2 regions of the Roseomonas sp. BN140053 genome follow, and region 2 is predicted to be linked to the other one. Evidence: predicted binding sites of a transcription regulator. Region 2 holds the regulator's gene; the other holds the start of a gene.
The links. The regulator LexA, encoded in region 2, represses DNA repair genes until DNA is damaged. The targets are predictions, from matches to a motif close to TGTTCTANNTANGTTC.

Region 1 (4,260 bases), on a different contig from region 2:
TCGCCCAGACGAGCCCGGTGACGAGGTAGTAGAGCGCCTGCACCGTCCAGTGCAGCCCGATCACGAAATCCGCCAGCGCCACCACCGCCACCACGTAGAGCAGCAGGCCGGACAGGCCGAGCAGGATGGCGATGGCGAGGCGGTTCATGCCGCAGGGCAATGCCCTAGTCGCCCCGTCGCCTCAAGGGCCGCGGGTGGGGAGCGGCCGGGTGGCGGGCGTCCGAGACCCCGGCCCGGGCTGCCGGTGCCGCTGCGGTCGGGGCGCGAGCCGGCGAGGGCCCCGGGCAGGCAGCGCCTGCGGCCTCGTTCTCAGGCCGTGGTTTCTGCGGCCGCAGGTGCCGCGCCGGGCTGCGGCGGGGCGGGCGGCAGGCGGCGCAGCATCCACAGCATCAGCGCCATGGCCGGCAGGGCGGCGGCGGTGGTCAGCAGGAAGAAGTCCGGCCAGCCCAGCGCCTCGGCCAGCCAGCCGGAGGATGCGCCCAGGGTGCGCAGCGGCACCGCGGCCAGCGAGCTCAGCAGCGCGTACTGGGTGGCGGTGAAGGCGCGGCTGGTGAGGCCCGACAGGTAGGTGACGAAGGCGGCGTCGGCCAGGCCGTCGGTGGCGTTCTCGATCCCCACCTGCAGCCACAGGGTCGGCACGTCGTGGCCGGCATGGGCCAGCACCACGTACATCAGGTTGGACAGCATCTGCCCCAGCCCGGTCAGCACCAGGGCGCGCGCCGTGCCCAGCCGCGCCACCAGCCAGCCGCCGGCCAGGGCGCCGAGCAGCGTGGCGAACAGGCCGAACACGCTGCCCACTGCCGCTACCTCCGTGCGCGAGAAGCCGATCTCGCGGTAGAAGGGCGCGGTCATCACCCCGGCCAGGGCCTCGCCCAGCTTGAACAGCGCCACGAACAGCAGGATGGGCAGCCACATCGGCCGGCGGAGGAACTCGCCGAAGGGTTCCACCACCGCCGCGCGGAGGCGCGTGGACCAGCGCAGCTGCGCCGGGTGCGGCGCCTCGGGCTCGTCGGCTAGCGCGGTGGCCAGGAAGCCCAGCCCGATCAGCGCGGCGCAGTAGCCGAAGGCCGCCGTCCAGCCGGCGAACTCGGCCACCGTCAGCGCCCCCGCGTTGCTGGCCAGCAGCGCGCCGCGATAGCCCCACACGTAGCAGGCCAGGCCGTAGCCCTGCTCGCGCTCGGGCAGGACCTCGATGCGCCAGGCGTCGACCACGATGTCCTGGCTGGCCGACAGGAAGGCCACCAGCACCGCCACCAGCACGGTGGTCATGGCCGCGGTGGCCGGGTCGGTGAAGCCGAGGCCGGCGATGGCGAGCGCCAGCGGGATCTGGATGGTGGCGAGCCAGCCGCGGCGGCGTCCCCAGCGGCGGAACAGCGGCGGCGGCACGGCGTCCAGCAGCGGCGACCACAGGAACTTCAGCGAGTACGACAGGCCGATCAGCGCCGTCAGCCCGATCGCCGTCAGCGTCACCCCGGATTCCGAGAACCATTGCCGCAGGGTGAAGGCGGTGAGCGGCAGCGGCACCCCGGCCGAGAAGCCGAGGGCGAGCAGCACCAGGAGGCTTCGGTCGGGGAGGCGGAAGCGGCGTGTCACGGCGGCACCCTGCCGCAAGTGCCGCCGGTCCGGAAGCGCGCGGCGGCGCACCGTGGCCATCCGGGAAGCGCCGTTGCGCGGGCTGGACGGGGTCGTTCAGTGCCCGCAACATCTCCCGAAGCCGTGAACGCGTCGTCGCGATTCGCGCAGGGGTGTCGGGAATGAACATCGTATCGCGGGCTAAGGGCCTGATCCTGCAACCCGCCGCGGAATGGCGGCTGATCGCGGGGGAGGGCGGCCGCCCGGCCGACCACTTCACCGGCTACGCCGTGCCGATGGCGGCGATCCCGGCGGTGGCGAGCTTCATCGGCACGTTGCTGCTGGGCGGGGCGCTCAGCCGGGTCGACCCCGGGCTGCGCATCGGGCTGGTGTCGGCGCTGGTGGCCGCGGTGGTGTCCTACGTGCTGGGCCTGCTGGGCGTTTTCGTGCTGGCCAAGCTGGTGGAGTTCCTGGCGCCGCGCTTCGGCGGCACGGCGGACCCGCTGCAGGCGATGAAGCTGGCGGTGTACTCGCCCACCGCGTCCTGGCTGGTGGGGATCTTCTTCCTGGTGCCCCCGCTGGCCTTCCTGGCCTTCCTGGGCCTGTACAGCCTCTACATCCTCTGGGTCGGCATCCCCATCGTGGTGCGGGTGCCGGAGGACCGGCGGCTGGTGTTCACCCTGGCGCTGATCGCCTGCGCCATCGTGGTCAACGTGCTGATCGGCTTCCTGGCCGGGCTCGCCCTAGCCTTCTGAACGGCACCGGGGCCGCGGCGAAGCGCGGCCCCGGAACCTTCACGTCCGGCGGTAAGGAGGGGCGGCTCAGCGGCCCCGGCCGGTCTTTTCCTGCAGCGCGTCGATGCGCTTGGACGCCTCGGCCTTGTTCAGGCTGGGGTCGAACTCCTCGCCGGCCTGCTCGCTCAGCGTCTTGAGGTAGCTGGCCTGGGCGCCGGTCATCTCCTCGTCGCCGGTGGTCCAGTCATCCGGGTCCTTGACGGCGTTGGAGTTGGGCTCCGGGTGGGACTTGGGGTTGGTGTCGTCCGCGGGGGCGTCGTGCCGGGGCGTGTCCTGCTTGGTCTGGGCCATGGGTCGGGTTCCTGGTGGCGTTGCTTGTTCTCTAAACGTTCGCTGCATGACTTGGTTGCACGCAGCGTCGGCACGACCGCCGGTCAGGGGTCGGGCAGTGGGGTGGGGCAGCCCTGCCAGGCGTCTGGCTTCTCGAACAGCGCCAGCACGGCGCGGGCCCCGGCGCCGCGCCCGCAGGGCGGCGACGGCCCCGTCGCGCCTGCGGCCAGGCCCGGCAGGCCTGTTTAGCCTCGAACTCAGCTTTCCGGATGCCGCCGTGCCGCTCAAGCCTGCCCGGCCGAGCCGGCGGCTGCGCCCGTCCCCAGGGCGCACTAGACTGCCCGCGCAGCGACGGGAGAGCGGGGCATGGGCGGCACGATGAACACCGCGGCGGAAGGGCCGGCCGGGCCGCTGTCGGGCCGGCGCGTGGTGGTGCCGGAAACGCGCGAGCTGGAGGTGATGGCGCGGATGCTGGAACGGCAGGGCGCCGCGGTGATCCGCTGCCCGCTGGTGGCCATCCTGGACGCCCCCGACCCCGCGCCGATCGAGGACTGGCTGCACCGCTTCCTGGCCAACCCGCCGGACGACCTGATCCTGCTGACCGGGGAAGGGCTGTCGCGCCTACTGGGCGTGGCCGGGCGCGCCGGGCTGGAGGACGGGTTCCGCGCCGCCCTGGCCGGGGTGCGGCGGATCGTGCGCGGCCCCAAGCCCACGGCGCGGCTGCGCACGATCGGGCTGGCGCCCGACATTTCCGCCGATCTGCCCACCACCGCCGGGGTGATCGCGGCGCTGGAGAACCTGCCGCTGGCGGGCCGCCGCGTCGGGGTGCAGCTCTATCCCGACAACCCCAACGAGGCCCTGCTGGGCTTCCTGCGCGAGCGCGGCGCCGCACCCGACCCGGTGACGCCCTACGTCTACGCTTCCCGGGAGGAGGATGGCCGCGTCGCCGCCGTGATCGAGGCCATGGCGGCGGGCGAGGTGGACCTGATCGCCTTCACCTCCTCGCCGCAGGTGCGCCGGCTGCGCGAGGTGGCCAGGGCCGCCGGCACGGAAGCGCGGCTGGCCGAGGCGCTGCGCCGCACCCGCATTGCCGCCGTGGGCCCGGTGGTGGCCCGGGCCGTGGAGGAGGCCGGCGGCGTGGTGGCGATGCAGCCGGGGGAGAACTTCCACCTCAAGCCCATGCTGGGCGCGATCGTGGCGGCGATCGGCTGACGGCGGCGGCGCGCGCCGTGACCGCCCGCGTGGTCGCCGTTTGCCGCGGCGGCGCGCACCGCTTCTCCAAGCCCGAGGAACTGTTCATCCGCCTCCTGGCCGGGGAAGGGGTGGAGGGCGACGCGCATCGCGGCGCCACGGTGCAGCACCGCTTCGACCGCGCCGCCGACCCGACGCGGCCCAACCTGCGGCAGGTGCATCTCCTCGCGGCGGAACTGCACGCGGAGCTGCGCGGGCGCGGCTTCAACGTCGCGCCCGGCGCGATGGGGGAAAACGTCACCACCGCGGGGCTGGATCTGCTGGCCCTGCCGGAAGGGGCGCGGCTGCACCTGGGCGGCGCGGCGGTGGTGGGGGTGACGGGGCTGCGGCACCCCTGCGGGCAGCTGGACCGCTTCCGCCCCGGCCTCCGGCA
Region 2 (4,260 bases):
CCATCGCGTCGTAGACCATCAGCTGCCGGAAGGTGTTGGTCAGGTGGTCGTCGCCGCGGATCACGTGGGTGATGCCCATGTCGTGGTCGTCCACCACCACGGCATGCAGGTAGGTCGGCGTGCCGTCCGAGCGCAGGATGATCATGTCGTCCAGCTCGGCATTGCCGACGCGGACCTCCCCCTGCACAAGGTCCTGCAGCACCGTCTCGCCCGTGCCGTCGGTGGCCCGCGGCGCCTTGATCCGGATGGCGCCGGCGCGGCCGGCCGGGGCCTCGGCCGGGTCGCGGTCGCGCCAGTTGCCGTCGTAGCGCAGCGGCCGGCCTTCCGCGGCGGCGCGCTCCCGCATGGCCGTGAGCTCTTCCGGCGTGTCGAAGGCGAGGTAGGCCTTGCCCTGGGCAAGCAGCTCCCGCGCTACCTCGGCATGGCGGGCTTCGCGGCTGGTCTGCATCACCGGCGGCTCGTCCGGCGACAGCTCCAGCCAAGCGAGGCTTTCCAGGATCTGCTGCACGGCTTCCGGCGTGGAGCGGGCGCGGTCGGTGTCCTCAATCCGCAGCAGGTACTGGCCGCCGTGGTGCCGCGCGAAGAGGTAGTTGAACAGCGCCGTGCGGGCCCCGCCGATATGCAGGAAGCCGGTGGGCGAGGGGGCGAAGCGCGTGCGGACGGTCATGATGGGCGCGGCATAGCACCCGCGGGCCGGGCTGTTGAGGCGTTGTTGCGCCGGCACGCCGTCCCCGGGCCGCAGTTGTGCCGGTCGGCGGGATGGTCAACCCTGCCGCGTGCTGTTCGCCAGCCATCCCGCCGCCGCACCTGTTTGGCACCCCCGGCGCCTCGCCGGCCGCCTGTCCGCCCTGCTGGAGGCCGAATGGCCCTCCCTACCGCTCTGGCTGCCGGTGGCGCTCGGGGCGGGGGTGCTGGTGTATTTCGCGCGCGGCAGCGAACCCGTGGGCGATTGGTGGTGGTTGCCCTGGCCCCTGCTGGCGCTCGCGCTAGCACTGCGCGCGCATCGGCCGGTCCCGGCCATGCTGGTCGGGCTGGTCGCGGCCGGAACGCTGGGCTTCGCGGCGGCGCATTGGGAAACGCAGCGGCAGCCACCCGTGCCGGCGCTGCCCACGCGGGCCGTGATCCTGACCGGTGAGGTCGATTCGGTGGACCTGCTGCCAGAAGGGCGGCGCGTGCTGGTGCGCGCCGCGCGCCTGGGCGAGGGCGCCGCACCCCTGGAGCGCAGCCTGCGCATCCGCCTGCGCGCCAATGATCCCGCGCGGCCGCAGCCCGGCGACCAGATCCGAGTGCGCGCGCTGCTGCGGCCGCCGGCCGCCCCCGTCGCCCCCGGCAGCTACGACTTCCAGCGCGCCGCCTTTTTCTCCGGCCTGGCGGGCAGCGGCACGGCACTGGGCCCGGTCGAGATTTTGTCGGCGGGTTCCAGCCTCGGCTTCGCCGGCCTGCGCGACGCCATCGCGGCCCGGGTCGGCGCGGCGCTGCCGGGCGCGCCGGGCGCCGTGGCGGCCGCATTGCTGGCGGGAACCCAGACGGGCATCCCGACCGAAGCCCTGGTGGCCATGCGCGACAGCGGCATCGCGCACCTGCTCTCCGTCGGAGGGCTGCACGTCGCCATCGTGATCGGGCTCGGCTTCGCCGTGACGCGCTTCCTGGTGTCGCTGGCGCCCTTCCTGGCGCTGCGCCTGGACGCGAAGGCGATGGGCGGCGTGGTCGGCCTGCTGCTCGGGGGCGCCTACACGGTGCTGACGGGATTGCAGGTTCCCATGCTGCGGGCCTTCGCGCTGGCCCTGGTGGCCACGGCCGGGCTGCTGCTCGGGCGGCGGGCCGTATCCTTGCGCAGCATGGCCCTGGCGGCCGCGGTCGTGCTGCTGTGGCAACCCGATGCCGTGCTCGGCCCCTCCTTCCAGATGTCCTTTGCCGCCGGGCTGGCGCTGTCCGCGGGGTGGGAGGCGATGCGCGGCACGGTCCGGCGCTGGCAGGGGGACGGGCGGCTCCGGACGCGTGCGCTCCTCCTGCTCGCCGGGCTGTGCCTCACTTCGGTGATCGCCGGGCTCGCCACCATGCCCTTCGGGCTGCACCATTTCGGCCGGCTGCAGATCTACGGCGTGCTGTCCAACGCCGTGGCGGTGCCCGTCACCTCCTTCTGGGTCATGCCGGCGGGGATGCTGGCCATGGCGCTGATGCCCCTGGGGCTGGAAGGCTGGGCGCTGACCGTCATGGGATGGGGGCTGGACGTCGTGCTGCTGACGGCGCGGGTGGTCGCTGCCTGGCCGGCCGCGGCCACGGTGGCGCCGCCGATCCCGGCCTCCGGTCTGCTGCTGATAGCGGCCGGTCTCTGCTGGCTCTGCCTGTGGCGCACGCGGTTGCGGCTGCTGGGCATTGCGCCGGTGATCCTGGGGATTGCCTCGGGCAGCTGGACACCGCGGCCGGACTTACTGGTGTCCTCCGACGGACGGCTGATCGCCCTGGCCACCGAGAACGGCGTGTTCCTGGAACGGGCTTCGGGCTCGGGGGACTTCACCCGGGACAACTGGCTGCGGGGATGGGGCGAAGTTTCCGCGCAGCCCTTCCCGCGGCACGGCGAGGCCGCGAACGGCGCCGTGTCCTGCACGGAAGCGAGCTGCCTGCTGCGGCCGGGGGACAACACGCCGATGGCCGCGCTGCTGCGGGCCGCCGCGGTGCCGAGGGGCTCGCCCCCCATACCGGTGCTGGCGGCACCCTGGTGCGGCCGCGCCGCCGTGCTGGTGTCGGCGGAACCGATCCGCGGCCGCTGCCCCCCGGGAACGGCGCAGCCTGCGATCGTCGACCGGTTCAGCGTGTGGCGAAACGGCGCCCACGCCATCCGCCTGCGCCCCGACGGGGTGGAGGTGGTGTCCGACCGCGCCTGGCGCGGCGACCGGCCCTGGGTTCCGCCGCTGCCCGTGCCGCGGCTGCGCGAACCCGCGGCGCCGACGGATGAGGGCGGCGCGGCCTTCCGCCCGGAAGCGCCTCAGTAGCGGCGCAGCAGCCCGATCAGCTTGCCCTGCACCTTCACGCGGTCGGGGCCGAAGATGCGGGTCTCGTAGCGGGCATTGGCCGCTTCCAGCGCGATGGAGTTGCCGCGCTTGCGCAGCCGCTTCAGCGTGACCTCGGCCTCGTCCACCAGGGCCACCACGATGGCGCCGTTATCCGCCACGTCGCCGCGCCGGATGATCACGGTGTCGCCGTCCAGGATGCCGGCATCCACCATCGAATCGCCGGCGACTTCCAGGGCGTAGTGGTCGCCGCTGCCCAGCAGGGCGGCCGGGACCTCGATGCTGGTGCCCTGGTCGCGCAGCGCCTCGATCGGCAGGCCGGCGGCGATGCGGCCGTACAGGGGCAGGTGCACCGCGGCGGCGTCGTTGCTGCGGGCGATGCCGCTCAGGTTGGGCGCGAAATTGCCGCGGATGACGTTGGGCGCGAAGCCTGCCGCGGGGGCGGGCGCCGGGGCCGGCTTCACCGGGGCCAGGTTGTCGGGCAGCCGCATCACTTCCAAGGCGCGGGCGCGGTGGGCGCGCCGCTTCAGGAAGCCGCGCTCCTCCAGCGCCGTGATCAGGCGGTGAATACCGGACTTGGAGCGCAGGTTCAGCGCTTCCTTCATTTCCTCGAAGGACGGCGAGAACCCGGTCTGACGCAGGTGCTGATCGATGAAGGCGAGCAGCTCGTGCTGCTTCCGCGTGAGCATGATGCGTTCTCCGGCCGCGATGCGGGCGAACAAAACAGCAACCCGCTCCGCTGTTCTAGATAGGTTCCAACCGGTTGGTCAAGTTGTCCCCACGATTCACAGGCCAAGTGCCGCGAGATGGATGATCTCCACCCGCGATCCCGCCGGCAAGGGGGGCGCGTGCGGCGCTCGGATCACCAGGGCATCGGCGGCCGCGAGGGTCCGCAGCATGGAGCTGTCCTGCATCGCGAAGGGCGTCGCCACGGTTTCCCCGCCCTCGCCGACCTCGATTCGCGCCCGCAGGTAGTCCTGCCGCCGGTCGTTCGCCGCCAGGTCGCGGCCGACCAGGGCGGTCTGGGTCGGCGTCGGCCCGGCGGGCAGGCCGGACAGCCGGGCAATGGCCGGCAGCAGGAACAGCACGCCGCAGACCAGGGCGGAAACCGGGTTCCCGGGCAGGCCCAGAAGGGGAACATGGCGCAGCCGGCCCCAGATCAGCGGCTTTCCCGGGCGCATGGCGATTTGCCAGAAATCGAGCTCGAATCCCTGCGGCACCAGGGCGCTCTGCACCAGGTCGTGGTCGC

Region 1: a site for LexA is predicted at 2,683-2,698, ahead of ACLIBK_RS17380 (DUF3072 domain-containing protein). Genes of this name have one in related genera too.

The regions. Positions count from the first base shown of each region.
Region 1 covers NZ_JBLLEB010000021.1:40,085-44,344, forward strand. Annotated here, with positions in the region: gene ACLIBK_RS17365 (DUF2842 domain-containing protein) at 1-148, opposite strand, end outside; gene ACLIBK_RS17370 (AmpG family muropeptide MFS transporter) at 310-1,593, opposite strand; gene ACLIBK_RS17375 (Yip1 family protein) at 1,755-2,327, shown strand; gene ACLIBK_RS17380 (DUF3072 domain-containing protein) at 2,394-2,657, opposite strand; gene ACLIBK_RS17385 (uroporphyrinogen-III synthase) at 3,003-3,848, shown strand; gene ACLIBK_RS17390 (MOSC domain-containing protein) at 3,866-4,260, shown strand, end outside.
Region 2 covers NZ_JBLLEB010000001.1:346,288-350,547, reverse strand. Annotated here, with positions in the region: gene gltX (glutamate--tRNA ligase) at 1-667, opposite strand, end outside; gene ACLIBK_RS01645 (ComEC/Rec2 family competence protein) at 777-2,993, shown strand; gene lexA (transcriptional repressor LexA) at 2,987-3,700, opposite strand; gene glp (gephyrin-like molybdotransferase Glp) at 3,797-4,260, opposite strand, start outside.